One region of the Nonomuraea roseola genome, then DNA from elsewhere that is predicted to be linked to it. Evidence: riboswitches for the same ligand, from Rfam matches in the RefSeq annotation. Region 1 holds a riboswitch; the other holds the start of a gene.
What was found. Region 1 has a riboswitch for cobalamin ahead of cobN (cobaltochelatase subunit CobN). Riboswitches for the same ligand answer to the same signal wherever they lie in the genome.
Positions count from the first base shown of each region.

Region 2: it holds a riboswitch for cobalamin, as region 1 does, so the genes downstream of both, ABFX55_RS22755 (ribonucleoside-diphosphate reductase subunit alpha) here and cobN (cobaltochelatase subunit CobN) in region 1, are expected to answer to the same signal.

Region 1 is NZ_BAAAXC010000015.1:1,645,089-1,653,055, reverse strand. It holds gene cobN (cobaltochelatase subunit CobN) at 1-1,342, opposite strand, end outside; cobalamin riboswitch at 1,451-1,576, opposite strand; gene ABFX55_RS30720 (precorrin-3B synthase) at 1,634-2,896, shown strand; gene ABFX55_RS30715 (precorrin-8X methylmutase) at 2,893-3,513, shown strand; gene ABFX55_RS30710 (precorrin-2 C(20)-methyltransferase) at 3,519-5,084, shown strand; gene ABFX55_RS30705 (cobalt-precorrin-6A reductase) at 5,165-5,890, opposite strand; gene ABFX55_RS30700 (cobalt-precorrin-5B (C(1))-methyltransferase) at 5,911-6,960, shown strand; gene cobM (precorrin-4 C(11)-methyltransferase) at 6,951-7,697, opposite strand; gene cbiE (precorrin-6y C5,15-methyltransferase (decarboxylating) subunit CbiE) at 7,694-7,967, opposite strand, start outside.
Region 2 is NZ_BAAAXC010000014.1:924,027-931,993, reverse strand. It holds gene glmS (glutamine--fructose-6-phosphate transaminase (isomerizing)) at 1-745, shown strand, start outside; gene ABFX55_RS22770 (alpha/beta hydrolase family protein) at 766-2,172, opposite strand; gene ABFX55_RS22765 (ArsR/SmtB family transcription factor) at 2,252-2,836, shown strand; gene ABFX55_RS22760 (tripartite tricarboxylate transporter substrate-binding protein) at 2,928-3,836, shown strand; cobalamin riboswitch at 3,841-4,021, shown strand; gene ABFX55_RS22755 (ribonucleoside-diphosphate reductase subunit alpha) at 4,109-6,277, shown strand; gene ABFX55_RS22750 (ribonucleotide-diphosphate reductase subunit beta) at 6,277-7,272, shown strand; gene ABFX55_RS22745 (mechanosensitive ion channel family protein) at 7,286-7,967, shown strand, end outside.

The sequences.
Region 1 (7,967 bases):
CGCGCAGCTCCTCGGGGAGCGTGGCGTACCACTCGATGTAGGTGGCGGAGGGGATGCGCACGGGGTTGGCGGCCAGTTGCTCCTCCGTCAGCCACTCCTGGTCCTGCCCGCCCGCCGCGATGAGGGCGTGGATCAGCGCGTCGCCGTCCTGGTCTGCCACGCCGGGCAGGCCCTCGCCCAGGTCGTAGCCGGCCTCCGCCAGCCTGGCCAGCAGCTTCACGGTGCTCGCGGGGGTGTCGAGGCCGACCGCGTTGCCGATCCTCGCGTGCTTGGTCGGGTAGGCCGACAGCATCACCACGAGCTTCTTGTCGGCGTTCGGGACGTGCCTGAGCCTCGCATGCCGTACGGCGGTGCCCGCCACGCGGGCCGCGCGCTCGGGATCGGCCACGTAGACGGTCAGGCCGTCCTCGTCCACCTCCTTGAACGAGAACGGCACCGTGATGATCCGGCCGTCGAACTCGGGGATGGCCACCTGCGAGGCGGCGTCCAGCGGGGACAGGCCGTCGTCGTTCTCCTCCCACGCCTGCCTGCTCGTGGTCAGGCAGAGGCCCTGCAGGATGGGGATGTCCAGCTCGGCCAGCGCGCCGACGTCCCACGCCGCGTCGTCGCCTCCGGCTCCCGCGGTCGCCGGCCTGCTGCCCCCTGCCGCCAGTACGGTCACCACCAGCGCGTCGGCCTGTCTCAGCACGGAGAGCAGCTCGGGCTCCGCCGTACGCAGCGAGGAACAGAAGACGGGCAGCGCGCGCCCGCCCGCCTCCTCGATCGCCTCGCAGAGAGCGCGGACGAACGCGGTGTTCCCTGCCAGGTGATGCGCCCGGTAGTAGAGCACCCCCACCACGGGCCGCTCCGCACCGCGCCCCTCGTGGAGGCCGGCGGTGGACCCGCGCTCGTCGCCGGGGTCGGCGGCGGATCGGGGCTCTTCGTCGAGCAGGCCCCACGTCGGCGTCGGTTCGGGTGCGGCGAACCCGTGCCCGGTCAGCAGCACCGTGTCCGACAGGAAGGCGTGCAGCTCGGCCAGGTTGCCTGGGCCGCCGTGGGCGAGGTAGGCGTGCGCCTCGGCACACGTGCCGCCGGTGACCGTGGACAGCTCCATCAGCTCGGCGTCAGGCGCCTGCTCCCCGCCCAGCACCACTACCGGCCTGGGGCCGGCGAGCAGCCGGTCGAGGCCCTCCTCCCACGCCCTGCGCCCGCCGAGCAGCCGCACCACCACCAGGTCGACGCCTTCGACCAGCGCGGGCAGCTCCTCGGGTGTCAGCCGTGCGGGGTTTCCCAGCCGGTACGCGGCGCCACTCGCCCTGGCGCTCAGCAGGTCGGTGTCGGAGGTGGAGAGCAACAGCACCACGCTCTGGGCGTCGGGGGTCGCCTGTGACGGGGTTTCGGGGGTCGCCTCGGGCACGGCGGAACTCCTCCCTCGGGGTCCTCGCCCCGGTCGCGGGTGTCACGAGAGCGGGAGTCTCCTGGCTTCCGGATCGACGCTCACCCCGGCCTTCCCGTCCGTCGCCGGACAGTGGCCTTCGGTGGGGTTCGCTCCCCGGTTACAGTGGCGGGACCGCGCCGGCATCGCACCGGCTTCCTCCGTTCGCCCTCGTCTGCGATCAGCCTAGAGGGTTTTGGACGGGTTACCATCCTCCCCGTGGACATAGCCGACTTTTACGGACATGTGCGCCCTGACGCCTGTCCGGGGGCGCTACAGGTCCACATCGCCGCGGACGGCGCTCTCGCCCGCATCCGCATCCCGGGCGGCGCGCTGTCCGCTACCCAGCTGCGAGAGGTGGCCGACTGCTCCGCCGAGCTGGGCTCGGGCGTCATCGAACTGACCTCCCGCGCCAACCTCCAGCTCAGAGGCCTCCCCTCCACCGCCGCTCCATCGGCGGCGGAAGCGGGGGCGTTCGCCGCTCGGATCGCCGCAGTGGGGCTGCTGCCGTCGGAGACGCACGAGCGGGTGCGCAACATCCTCGCCTCGCCGCTCGCCGGGCGGGTGGACGCGTCTCTGGTGGACGTGCGTCCGCTGGTCACGGCCCTGGACCGGGGGCTGTGCGCGAGTCCTGAGCTGGCCGAGCTGTCGGGCCGGTTCCTCTTCGCCCTCGACGACGGCACGGGCGACCTGCTCCCCATCGGCGCCGACGTGACCTTCCTGGCCACCTCGCCCTCCGGCGGCCTCCTCCACCTCGGAGGGGCGACGGCCGGGATCCCTGTGCTCGTGGACGAGGTGGTCCCTTCGATGCTCGCGGCCGCCTCGGCCTTCCTCGAGCTGTCCGGTGGCACGGCCTGGCGCGTCAGTGACCTACCCGACGGCCCCGCCCTGCTCGCTTCCCGCCTGCAGCCGGCCGCATCGAGGGACGGGGGCGTGTCACCGGGCCGTCTCTCCCGAGAGATCGGGAGCTTACGGGCGCCGGACGCGCGGGTGGTCCCGCAGCGGGACGGCCGGGTCGCCCTGGAGGTGGTGGTCCCGCTGGGACGGCTCTCCGCGGACCAGGCCAGGGCCCTCGCCGACGTGGCCGGCGAGGTGCGGGTCACGCCCTGGCGGACGGCCGTCCTTCCCGACCTCCGTCCCGAGGACGTCGAGCGGGTCGCCGACGAGCTCACCAGGGCGGGGCTGGTCACCGGGCCCGGCACCGCCTGGGCGGGGCTCAGCGCCTGTACCGGGAGTCCCGGGTGCGCCAAGTCGCTCGCCGACGTCCAAGGCGATGCCAGGCGGTGGGCCACCGGCACACGAGAGCCGTCCACGCCGGCCGTCCCCGAGGGTGTCCTCGTTCACTGGGCCGGGTGTGAGCGGCGGTGCGGGCGTCCGAAGGGAGAGGTCGTCGACGTGGTCGCCACCCCGACCGGCTACCGGGTCGGGCATGGCAGGAAGACAGAGAAGACCGAGAAGACAGAGACCAGAGGGGACATGTGAGCGACTACATCCGTGACGGCGCCGAGATCTACCGGCGTTCGTTCGCCACCATCCGTGCGGAGTCCGATCTGAGCGGTCTGCCGCAGGACGTCGCCCAGGTGGCCGTTCGCATGATCCACGCCTGCGGCATGACCGACCTGGTGGCCGACCTCGGCTACTCGGAGAAGGTCGTCGCCGACGCCAGGCGGGCGCTGCGGGACGGCGCGCCCATCCTCTGCGACGCGATGATGGTCGCCTCGGGCGTGACCAGGAGCCGCCTGCCGCGCGACAACGAGGTGGTCTGCACGCTCGGCGATCCGAGCGTCCCCGCGCTGGCGGAGAGCACAGGGACCACGCGCAGCGCGGCGGCGCTGGAGCTGTGGCGCGACAGGCTGGACGGCGCGGTGGTCGCGGTGGGCAACGCGCCGACGGCCCTGTTCAGGTTGCTCGAACTGGTAGAGGAGGGCGCGGGCCGGCCCGCGGCGGTGCTGGGCATCCCGGTGGGCTTCATCGGCGCGGCCGAGTCCAAGCAGGCCCTGGCGAGCAGCGGCCTGGAGTATCTGGTGGTGCACGGCCGCAGGGGCGGCAGTGCGATGGCGGCGGCCGCGGTCAACGCGATCGCCAGTGAGCGAGAGTGAACACGGTGGCGGGACGGCTGTACGGCGTGGGCCTGGGTCCTGGCGATCCCGAGCTGGTGACGGTGAAGGCGGCCAGGCTGATCGGCCAGGCCGACGTGATCGCCTATCACAGCGCCAGGCACGGCAGGAGCATCGCGCGCTCGATCGCGCTGCCGTACATGCGGGAGGGCCAGGCCGAGGAACTGCTGAAGTATCCGCTGACCACGGAGAGCACCGACCATCCCGGCGGCTACCAGGGCGCGCTCGACGACTTCTACGCCGAGTGCGCCGACCGGCTGGCGGCTCATCTCGACGCGGGCAGGGACGTGGTGGTGCTGTGCGAGGGTGATCCGCTCTTCTACGGCTCCTACATGCACATGCACAAGCGGCTGGCCCATCGCTACGAGACCGAGGTGGTGCCGGGGGTCACGTCGGTGGCGGGGGCCGCCGCGGTGCTGGGGCGTCCGCTGGTGGAGCACGAGGAGACGCTGACCGTCCTGCCCGGCACGCTTCCCGCCGAGGTGATCGCCGAGAAGCTGAGGAGCGCGGACTCGGTGGCGGTGCTCAAGCTGGGGCGGACGTTCGAGAAGGTCAGGGACGCCCTGGCGGAGGCCGGACGGCTCGACGAGGCCTGGTACGTCGAGCGGGCGACCACGGCGAACCAGCGGATCGAGCGCCTCAAGGATGTGGATCCGGCCAGCGTTCCCTACTTCTCCCTGGCGATGCTGCCCAGCGGCAGCAGGCGCGCCGACCTGCCGGCGCTCTCCGCGGACGGCACGCGCGACGAGCCGCGCCTTTCCGCAGGTCGCGACGGAACGTCGGGGCTTTTCACGGGTCGCGACGAGGGGCGTGGCGAGGGGGACTGGGTGGGGGTGGCCGTGGTCGGGCTCGGGCCCGCCGGCGAGGAGTGGCTCACCCCCGAGGCCCGGCAGGTGCTGGCCGAGGCGACCGACCTGGTCGGTTACGGCCCCTACGTGGACAGGGTGCCGCAGCGGCCTGGCCAGATCCGGCACCGCACCGACAACAGGGTCGAGGCGGAGCGCGCGGCGCACGCTCTGTCGCTGGCCGGCGAAGGCCGCAGGGTGGCCGTCGTCTCCTCGGGCGACCCCGGCGTCTTCGCGATGGCGAGCGCCGTGCTGGAGGCGGCGGAGGACTTTCCCGGCGTCCCTGTGCGGATCGTCCCCGGGCTGACGGCCGCGCACGCCGTGGCGAGCAGGGCGGGCGCGCCGCTCGGGCACGACTACTGCGTCATCTCCCTGTCCGACCTGCTCAAGCCGTGGGAGGTGGTGGCCGACCGGCTGCGCGCCGCCGCGATGGCGGACCTGGTGCTGGCGATCTACAACCCCGCCTCGCGCAGCCGTACCTGGCAGGTGGGAGCCGCCCGCGACCTGCTCATGGAGCACCGCGACCCGGCCACCCCCGTGGTGATCGGCCGCGACGTCGGAGGCCCGCAGGAGACGATCACCGTCACCACGCTCGGCGAGCTGGACCCCGCGCAGGTGGACATGCGCTGCCTGCTCATCATCGGCTCCTCCACCACCCGTGCGACGGACGGCGGCACCGTCTACACCCCGCGTCGCTACCCGGCGTGAACCCCCGGAATCCCGAGGCGCTCCACGGGGTGGAACCTCGGAATCCCGAGGCGCTCCCCGGCGTGCGCTCCCGGAACCTGCTACACCGCGTGGACCCACGCCGCGGCGGCCGCCAGGGATTCCACGGCCACCGGGCCCTCGGGGAGCGGCGGTCTGCGGACCACGACCACCGGCAGTCCCGCCTCCTCGAAGGCGTCGAGCTTGGCGACCGTCAGCGAGCCGCCGCTGTCCTTGGTGACCAGCACGTCGAGCCCGTGAGCGCGGATCAGCTCCCGCTCACCCTCGACCGTGTACGGCCCGCGCGCCAGCAGTATCAGGAAATTTCCGGGAATGGGCGGCTCGGGGGGATCGACCGACCTGGCCAGGAACCACAGGTCGGTCAGCCCGGCGAACACCGGCATGCTCCGCCGTCCCGTCGTCAGGAACACCCTGCTGCCCATCGAGGGCAGCAGGCGCGCGGCCTCCTCCAGGGAGTCGGCCTGCCGCCATCCCGGTCTGTGCGCCCATCCCGGCCGCCGCAGCACCAGCAAGGGCGTCCCGGTGGTACCGCAGGCTTCCACGGCCGAGGCGGTCATCCTGGCCGCGAAGGGATGCGTGGCGTCCACGACCGCGTCGATCCGCTCGGCGGACAGCCACGCCGCCAGCCCCTCGGCCCCGCCGAACCCGCCGACATGGACCTCGCCCACCGGCAGCCGGGGATCGCGCACCCGTCCCGCCAGCGACGACACCACGTGGACCCGTCCGGAGAGCTCCGCCGCGAGGGCGCGCGCCTCCGCCGTTCCACCCAGGATCAGAACCCTCCGCATTCGTCCCCCATCCTCGAAGCATGACCACGCCACTGCGTCACGGCTGGACCACCGGCGCCTGCGCGACCGCCGCGACGGCGGCCGCGTACACGGCGCTGCTCACCGGCGACTTCCCCGACCCTGTGACGATCACCCTGCCCAAGGGGCAGCGTCCGGCGTTCGCGCTGGCCAGGGAGTCGCTCGGCGACGGCTTCGCCTCGGCCTCGGTGGTCAAGGACGCGGGCGACGACCCCGACGTGACGCACGGCGCGCTGATCACCTCGACCGTACGGCAGGCCGCCCCCGGCACCGGCATCACGTTCACGGCAGGCCGGGGCGTGGGCACGGTCACCAAGCCTGGCCTGCCCCTGGAGGTGGGGGAGCCCGCCATCAACCCGGTGCCCCGCCGCATGATGGCCGAGCACATCGCGGCCATCGGCGGCCACGGCGACGTCGTCGTGGAGATCTCCGTCGAACACGGTGAGGAGCTGGCCAAGCGCACCTGGAATCCCAGGCTCGGCATCCTGGGCGGGCTGTCGATCCTCGGGACGACGGGCATCGTCGTGCCGTATTCGTGCTCGGCCTGGATCGACAGCATCCGCAGGGGCGTGGACGTGGCCATCGCCGCAGGCCGTACGCACGTGGCGGGGTGCACGGGCAGCACCTCCGAGCGCGTGGCGGCCGAGCTGTACGGCCTGCCCGACGACGCGCTGCTCGACATGGGCGACTTCGCGGGGGCGGTGCTGAAGTACCTGCGCCGCCACCCCGTGCCCAGGCTGACGATCGCGGGCGGCGTGGGAAAGCTGTCCAAGCTCGCCGACGGCCACCTCGACCTGCACTCGGGCCGCTCGCAGGTGAACCTGGGCCTGCTGGCGGGGCTGGTCGCCGCGCCGGAGCTGGCCGAGCGCATCAGGGGCGCCAACACCGCCCTGCACGCGCTGCGCCTGGCCCAGGAGGCGGGCGAGCCGCTGGGCGACCTGGTGGCCGAGCGGGCCCACGCCACCGCGGCGGGCGTGCTGCGCGGCGCGCCCGTCGAGGTGGACGTCGTGGTGATCGACAGAGCGGGGGCGATCGTGGGCCGTCACGGCTGACGGCATCGCTCGGCGGAGTAGAGGTGGCTGTCGGGGAACTGCGTGGCGGTCAGCACCCTGCCCACGACGATCACCGCGGTCCTGACCACGCCCGCCTCGCTCACCTTGGCGGCGATGTCGGCGAGCGTGCCCCTGATGACCAGCTCGTCCTCGCGGCTGGCCCTGGCCACGACCGCCACGGGACACTCGGCCCCGTAACCGGGCACGAGCTCCTGCGCCACCTGCGCGATCCGCTGGACGGCCAGGTGCAGCACCATCGTGGCACCGCTCGCCGAGAGCGTCGCCAGGTCCTCTCCCCGCGGCATCGGGGTGGCCCGTGCCGACGTGCGGGTCAGGATGATCGTCTGCCCGACGCCTGGCACGGTCAGCTCCCTGCCCAGCGTCGCCGCGGCGGCGGCGAACGCGGGCACCCCTGGCACCACCTCGTACGGCACGCCGAGCGCGTCCAGCCGCCGCATCTGCTCGGCCATCGCGCTGAACACCGAAGGGTCGCCGGAGTGCAGCCTGGCCACGTCCAGCCCCTCGGCGTGCGCGGCGGCGAGCTCGGCGACGATCTCGTCGAGCGTGAGGTTCGCCGTGTCGACCAGGCGGGCGCCCTGCGGGCACGACTCCAGCAGTTCGCCGGGCACCAGCGAACCCGCGTACAGGCACACGGGCGAGGACTCGATCAGCCGCAGGCCGCGCAGCGTGATGAGGTCGGCCGCGCCGGGGCCCGCGCCGATGAAGTGGACGGTCACGTGCGGCTCTCCTTGGTCGCTGTCCAGATGGTCACCGGCATCATGCTCCGCCAGCCGGTGAAGCCGCCCACGGGGGCGGCCCTGCTGACCGACAGGCGGACCAGGTCGCCGCCGTGCCTGCCGTACCAGCCGGTCAGGACGGACTCCGACTCCAGCGTGACGGCGTTGGCCACCAGCCTCCCGCCCCGCGGCAGGGCGGCCCAGCAGGTCTCGAGCAGTCCGGGGACGGTCGCGCCGCCGCCGACGAACACCGCCGAGGGCGTCGGCAGT
Region 2 (7,967 bases), on a different contig from region 1:
CGTTCAGGAGATCAAGCGCAAGGGCGGCAGAGTCATCGGCATCGTCAACGCCGTGGGCAGCGCCATCGCCCGCGAGGTCGACGGCGGCATCTACCTGCACGCGGGGCCCGAGGTCTCGGTGGCCTCGACCAAGGCGTTCACCTCGACCGCGATCGCCTTCGCGCTGCTGGCCCTGCACTTCGGCCGCGTGCACGACCTGTCGCCCTCCGACGGCAGGCGCATCGTCGAGGGCCTGCGCAAGCTGCCCGACCAGATCGAGCAGATCCTCAAGCAGGGCGAGCGCATCGCCGAACTGGCCAAGAAGTACGCCGACCACCCGAGCATGATGTTCGTCGGCAGGGTGCGCGGCTACCCGGTGGCGCGCGAGGGGGCGCAGAAGCTCAAGGAGATCTCCTACGTCCACGCCGAGGCCTACCCCGCCAGCGAGCTCAAGCACGGACCGCTCGCGCTGATCGGCCCCGACATGCCGACCGTCGCGATCGTGCCCGACGACGAGCTGCTGGACAAGAACCTCACGACGCTCGGCGAGATCAGGGCGCGCGGCGGGCGGGTGCTGATGGTGGGGCACAGGCAGCCCGACGCCAAGCTGGCCGACGACGTGATCGTGATCCCCAAGAACGAGATCGAGCTCGACCCGATCCTGCTCACGATCCCGTTGCAGCTGCTGGCCTACCACGCCGCCGTCGCGCTGGAGCGCGACGTCGACAAGCCCAGGAACCTCGCCAAGAGCGTCACCGTCGAGTAGGACCCCGCGGCCTGCGGTCCTCACGGGAGCAGCAGGCCCCAGTAGAAGGCCCACGGGATCATCACCGCGCCGCCTGCCGCCAGCACGCCCAGCCGTACCCGCTCGGAGCGGCCGGACGCGCGCCGCCAGGCGAGCGCGGTGAGGACGGTGGCGACGGCCGCGGTGAAGGCCAGCGCCTGCAGCAGCAGCCAGAGCACCGGCCGCCCCGCCAGGACGGGGCCGGGCGCGGCCAGCTTGCCGCCCGTCATGAGCAGGTACATCACATAGCCGAATCCGCCCAGGCTGACGGCGAGGCCGGAGAAGGCCAGCACGCGAGGCGCCCTTCCCGACGGCACGGAGGTGCCCCTGATCCTGCGGACCAGCGCGGTGATCGGGTAGGCCAGGAAGGCGACGACGAACAGCACGAGCGCGGCGGTCTGGACGGGAGCCGACTCCCACCAAGCCGGCGGCGGGGTCTCGACGGTCAAGGAGGCCTGGCTGGCGCGCGGGCCCTGGACGGTGTCCTGGGTGCGCGGCGCTCTGCCCTCCGCGACCTGCTTCACCCATGAGCCGACCAGGTCGGCGTAGCCGGGGGCCAGTTCGGGGAGCCTGGTGACGCCGCCGTCAGGGCTCTGGTGGGCGGCGTGGTCGGCGCCGGCGAACATGCGCATGGTCACGTGCCCGTTGCCGCCGCGCGCCAGCGCCCCCGCCATCAGCGGCGGTGTCTCGGCGGGCGGGGTCAGCAGGTCGTGCGTGCCCCAGACGGCCAGGACGGGCTGGCGCACCCGGCCGAGCGTCGGCAGCGGATCGAACCACGGCTCGGGGAACAGGCCGCCGTCGGCGATCGCCCTGTACATCGTCGGCACGGTCCTGTCGGCCAGCGGGCCGGACACGCCCGCCTTCTTCAAGCCCGCCGACACCGCCCACGCCTGCTGGCGCAGCGGCTGGTGCGCGTTGGCGCCGACCAGCACGACGAAGGCGACGTCAGAGGAGCGGCCGGCGGCCAGCGGCGCCACCCAGCCGCCCTCGCTCAGCCCCCACACGCCGACCTTGGCGGGATCGACGCCCGGCTGGGCGCGCAGCGCCTTGACCGCGCCGAGCGCGTCGTCGGCGAGTGTCGAGTAGGAGCGCTCGAACAGGGAGTAGCCCTCCGACCGCTTGTCGTAGACCAGCACGCTGAGGCCGCGCCTGGCGAACTCGGTGGCCTCGGTCATCAGCTTCGTCCTGGGCGTGCCGGTTCCCGCCCCGTGGACCAGGACGAGGCCGGGCCTGCCGGCCGAGCTCTGGTCTGGGGACAGGACCGTCCCGTGCAGGGCGAGCCCGCCGCCGCCGGTGAAGCTCACCTCCTTCGAGACCAGCCCGTCGGGGACGGGCGCCGCCTGCGCGGCTGTCGTGGGCGCTGCCAGCGCGACCAGCGCCGCCGCGATCGTTACCAGGAATCGCTTCATATCGCCGACAGTAGTCTGCAGAGATCTCTCGGCAAAGGCTTCTCTGCAGATATCCTTCTGGAGTATTAGGCTCCTCCTCATGAAGGATGACAAGCCGTGGGTGCTGGATGATCCGGGCAGACTGAAGGCGCTTGCCCATCCGATGCGCCGGGCCATGCTGCGCCACCTGGGGCTGCACGGGCCTGCGACCTCCACCACGCTCGGCTCGCTGCTGGACGCCAAGACCGGCACCACCAGCTACCACCTGCGCCAGCTGGAGAAGTACGGGTTCATCGAGGAGATCGCCGAGCGCTCGGCAGGACGTGAGCGGTGGTGGCGGCGGGTGGAGACCGGTGACATCCGGCTGCCGCTGCCTGCCGAGCTCGCGCCCGAGGACCGTCCCGTGCTGGCCGAGTTCCACAGAATCGGGTACGAGGAGGACAAGGGAATCCTGCTCGACCTGCTGCCCGCCGCCTACGAGGCCGATCCGGCCTGGGTGAAGGTCTCGAGAGGCCTCGGCAGGATGCGGCTGGAGGAGCTGGAGGCGTTCTTCGAGGAGTACCTGGCGCTGATGAAGAAGTACAGCCACAGGGCCACCGACGTCCCGCCGGGCGCCAGACCCCTGTACCTGCGTCTGCTGGCCCTGCCCGCGGACCTGCCCACCCCGCCCGCACGGGAGGAATGAGCCGAACGGCCACCCTGCCGATTAACTCGCTGTGATGTACCGATAACGTGCTGTATGGGGCAGTCGGGACCGGAAGCGGGGGAGGGCGCGCATGCGCCGTCGGGACTTCGTGGCGGGGGCACTGGGGGCGCTGGCGTGCCTGACCGGATGCGGCACCGAGCCGGGCCGTCCCGCGCCCAGGTTCTTCTTCGTGGCGGGGGGCGCCACGTGGGAGCCTGTGGCCGAGACGCTGTCCAGCCTGCTCGACCCCGCCGACCTGGCGCAGGACGGCACCCGGCTCACCGTCACGGGACTGCCCGCCCTGGCCGCCGCCGAGATGAACAGGGTCGGCGAGCGGGGCGCCCCGCTGGCCAGGCTCATCGGGGACGTCGAGGTGCTGGTGGTCCCCGGGAAGTCCCGCTTTCGCGACTTCGACGCCTTCGCCGCGCACCTGGTGGCCTCTCCGGGAGAGACGGCCCTGGCGGGCAGGAAACAGGGGGAGTCGGACCACCTGCTGTTCGGGCTGGTCGCGCGAGGGCTCGGCGCCGACGCGAGAGTGCTCGACTACGCCGGCTACCCCACCTGCGCCGACGCGGCCGACGCGCTGCTGGCAGGGAAGGCGGGTGTGGCGGCGGGCCCGCTGGGCCAGTGGCGCGAGCGGATCGGCGAGGGCAGGTTGCGCGTGCTGGCCGTCTCGTCGGCCGAGCGGATCGAGGGGATCGACGCGCCCACGCTGCTGGAGTCGGGGGCCCGCGTCGACTTCACCGACTGGAGCGCGGTGCTCGGGCCGAACGGGATGGGCGAGCGCGAGAAGGCCAGGGCGGTCGACCTGCTCGACGAGGTCGTCAGGTCCGAGCGGTGGCTGAAGGCGTGCCGCGTGAAGGGGTGGACGCCGATCCCCCTGCTCGGCGACGACTTCGGCGTGTGGCTCAAATCCGAGACCGCGAGGACGCGCACGGTGCTGGGCGAACTCGGCCTCCTCGACACAACCTGTGGGCGTGGTTGCGTCGGCGGCCACTAGATGTAGGATCCTGGACGTCGCTGGTTCGCCCCCTCGCAAAGGGGCGGAGCAAAAGGGAACCTGGTGCGAGACCAGGACTGCCCCGCAGCGGTGAGCGGGAACGACCGCCGTCATGGAAGCGACGGCCAGTAGGCATGTGATCAGCGCCCGCGAGTCCGAAGACCTGCCAGCGGTATGACCTGTCCAGGGCCTCGAGGGAGGGCCCGGGGGTGACGCGGCATGCCCGCGTGCTCTCGCCTGCCCTCACGAGGATGAGCTCGCGAGGAGAGAGCGTGACACAGATCGTTGAGGTCGACCGCAGGCTGGCCATCGAGGAGGCCGCCGCCAGGGTGATCGCCGACCCTGAGAACTCGAAGGTCGCCGCCAGGCTCCTGGCCGAGGAGATCGCCGACGAGGCCGCCACGCACGGCGTGCGCACCTTCTCCGAGTCGGTCGCCGCCACCCACGCGGCGGGCCTGCTGCAGGACGGCCTGGCCGCGTTCGTGAGCGCTCACTCACCCGAGCTGGACGCGCTGATCGACGAGAGCGCCGACGACCGGTTCGAGTACTTCGGCCTGCGCACCGTCTACGACCGCTACCTGCTGCGCCACCCCGAGACCAGGCGGGTGCTCGAACGGCCCCAGCACTTCATGCTGCGCGTCGCGTGCGGCCTGTCCGCCTCCGTCGCCGAGGCCGCCGAGCTGTATGCGCTGATGTCCACGCTGTCGTACCTGCCGAGCTCGCCCACCCTGTTCAACTCGGGCTCACGCCGTCCGCAGCTGTCGTCCTGCTTCCTTCTCGACTCGCCGCGCGACGAGCTTGAGGGCATCTACGAGAGGTACGGCCAGGTGGCCAGGCTCTCCAAGTACGCGGGGGGCATCGGCATCTCCTGGACCAGGGTCCGCTCCCGCGGCTCCCTGATCAAGGGCACGAACGGCCACTCCAACGGCATCGTGCCGTGGCTGCGCACCCTCGACTCCAGCGTCGCCGCCGTCAACCAGGGCGGCCGCCGCAAGGGCGCCGCGTGCGTCTACCTGGAGACCTGGCACGCCGACATCGAGGAGTTCCTGGAGCTGCGCGACAACACGGGCGAGGAGGCCAGGCGCGCCCACAACCTCAACCTGGCCAACTGGGTCCCCGACGAGTTCATGCGCCGCGTCGAGGCCGACGCCATGTGGTCGCTGTTCGACCCGAAGCGCGTGCCGCACCTCACCGACCTGTACGGCGAGGCGTTCGACACCGCCTACCGGGCCGCGGAGGCCGAGGGCCTGCACACCCGCCAGATCCCCGCGCGCACCCTCTACGGCCGCATGATGCGCACGCTCGCCCAGACCGGCAACGGCTGGATGACCTTCAAGGACGCCGCCAACCGCGCCTCCAACCAGACCGCCCGCCCCGAGAACGTCATCCACCTGTCCAACCTCTGCACCGAGATCCTCGAGGTCACCAGCGACGGCGAGACCGCCGTGTGCAACCTCGGCTCCATCAACCTCGCCGCCCACCTGGCAGGGGAGTCGATGGACTGGACGCGGCTGCGCGCCACGGTCAGGACCGCGGTGCGCTTCCTGGACAGGACGATCGACCTCGGCTTCTATCCGACGCCCGAGGCCGAGGCCGCCAACCTGCGCTGGAGGCCGATCGGGCTGGGCGTGATGGGCCTGGCCGACGTCTTCTTCTCGCTGCGCCTGCCCTTCGACTCTCCCGAGGCCCTCGCGCTGTCCACGAGGATCGCCGAGGAGATCGCGCTGGCCGCCTACGACACCTCCGCCGACCTGGCGGTCGAGCGGGGCCGCCACCCCTCCTACGGCGACACGCGGGCCGCGGCGGGCGTGCTGCACCCCGACCACTACGGCCTCGGCTCCTCGCCCGCGTGGACGGCCCTGCGCGAGAAGATCGACAGGACCGGGCTGCGCAACTCCCTGATGGTCGCCATCGCGCCCACCGCGACGATCGCCTCGATCGCGGGCTGCTACGAGTGCATCGAGCCGCAGGTGTCGAACGTCTTCAAGCGCGAGACCCTCTCGGGGGAGTTCCTGCAGGTCAACAGGTATCTGGTGACCGATCTCCAGCGGCTCGGCCTCTGGACCCAGGAGATGCGCGACGCCGTCAAGCGGGCCGACGGGTCGGTCCAGGACATCGCGGGCATCCCCTCCGAGCTGAAGACCCTCTACAGGACCGCGTGGGAGCTGCCGCAGAAGGCGCTCATCGACCTGGCGGCGGCGCGGACGCCGTACATCGACCAGTCGCAGTCGCTCAACCTCTTCATGGCGACCCCCACGATCGGGAAGCTGTCGTCGATGTACGCCTACGCGTGGAAGCAGGGGCTGAAGACGACGTACTACCTGCGCTCGCGCCCGGCCACCCGCATCGCCCAGACCACCGTGCAGGCCCTGGTCCCCGCCGAGGCCGAGGCCGTCGCCTGCTCCCTTGAGAACCCCGAGATCTGCGAGGCTTGCCAGTGATGCTGCTCGACCCCGGCATGGACCTGACCCTGCGCCCGATGCGCTACCCCGACTTCTACGAGCGCTACCGGGCCGCCATCCGCAACACCTGGACGGTCGAGGAGGTGGACCTGCACAGCGACCTGGCCGACCTGGCCAAGATGACGCCGCAGGAGCGCCACCTGATCAACCGCCTGGTCGCCTTCTTCGCCACCGGCGACTCCATCGTCGCCAACAACCTCGTGCTCAACCTCTACCAGCACGTCAACGCGCCCGAGGCCCGCCTGTACCTGTCCAGGCAGCTGTTCGAGGAGGCGGTGCACGTGCAGTTCTACCTGACGCTGCTCGACACCTACCTGCCCGACCCCGACGAGCGCGTCAAGGCCTTCGCCGCCGTCGACAACATCCCCTCCATCCGCGACAAGGCGGAGTTCTGCTTCCGCTGGATCGACACCCTCGCCGACCTGCGCAGCCTGGAGACCAAGCAGGACCGCAGGGCCTTCCTGCTCAACCTCATCTGCTTCGCCGCCTGCATCGAGGGCCTGTTCTTCTACGGCGCCTTCGCCTACGTCTACTGGTTCCGCTCCCGCGGGCTGCTCAGCGGCCTGGCGACCGGCACCAACTGGGTCTTCCGCGACGAGTCGATGCACATGGAGTTCGCCTTCAGCGTCGTCGACACCGTCAGGGCGGAGGAGCCCGACCTGTTCGACGACAAGCTCGGCGAGCAGGTCACCCTGATGCTCGAGGAGGCGGTGGCCGCCGAGCTGGCCTTCGCCCGCGACCTGTGCGGCGACGGCATGTCGGGAATGAACGTCGACCAGATGCGAGAGTACCTTGAGTACGTCGCCGACCAGCGGCTGCGCCGCCTGTCCATGCCGATCAGGTACGGCACCGCCAACCCCTTCGGGTTCATGGAGCTGCAGGACGTGCAGGAGCTGGCGAACTTCTTCGAACGCAGGGTCTCGGCATACCAGGTGGCGGTGGAGGGCAATGTGACCTTCGACGAGACATTCTGAGACATTAGGGGGCATGACTGTGTCGCCGACGGACTGGCTCCTCCTCATCGGGTCCGTCTTCGCAGCCGTCGTGGGAGTCGAACTGGTTCGGCGGCTGCTGCTGAAGGCAGGCCGAACCTGGGACTTCATCGGACACCTCGTGCGCAGGTGCACATGGCCCGGGTTCGCGGTCGCGGCCGTGGTGGCCTTCAACGCCGCCTTCACCCCCAACATGGTCAGCAGGTCGGCCGAGCCGCTGGTCGAGCGGTTCATGGGCGTCATCACCATCGCCGTGGTCACGTGGCTGGTGATCCAGGCCGCCTACGCGGTCACCGACCTCGTCCTCGACCAGCTGGAGCGGGTCGAGGAGGACAACCGCAGGGCCAGGCGGACCAGGACCCAGATCGCCCTGGTCCGCAGGGTCGCCGCCGCGGTGATCATCGTCATCGCCTTCGGCGCGGCGCTGTTCAGCTTCCCCGAGGTGCGGGCGCTCGGCGCAGGACTGCTGGCCTCGGCGGGCATCTTCGGCGCGATCATCGGCATCGCGGCGCAGTCCACGATCGGCAACATGATCGCCGGGCTGCAGCTCGTCTTCAGCGACGCGCTGCGGCTCGACGACGTGGTCGTGGTGAACGGCGAATGGGGCAGGATCGAGGAGCTCACGCTCACCTACGTCGTGGTCCGCTCGTGGGACGAGCGCAGGCTGGTCTTCCCCG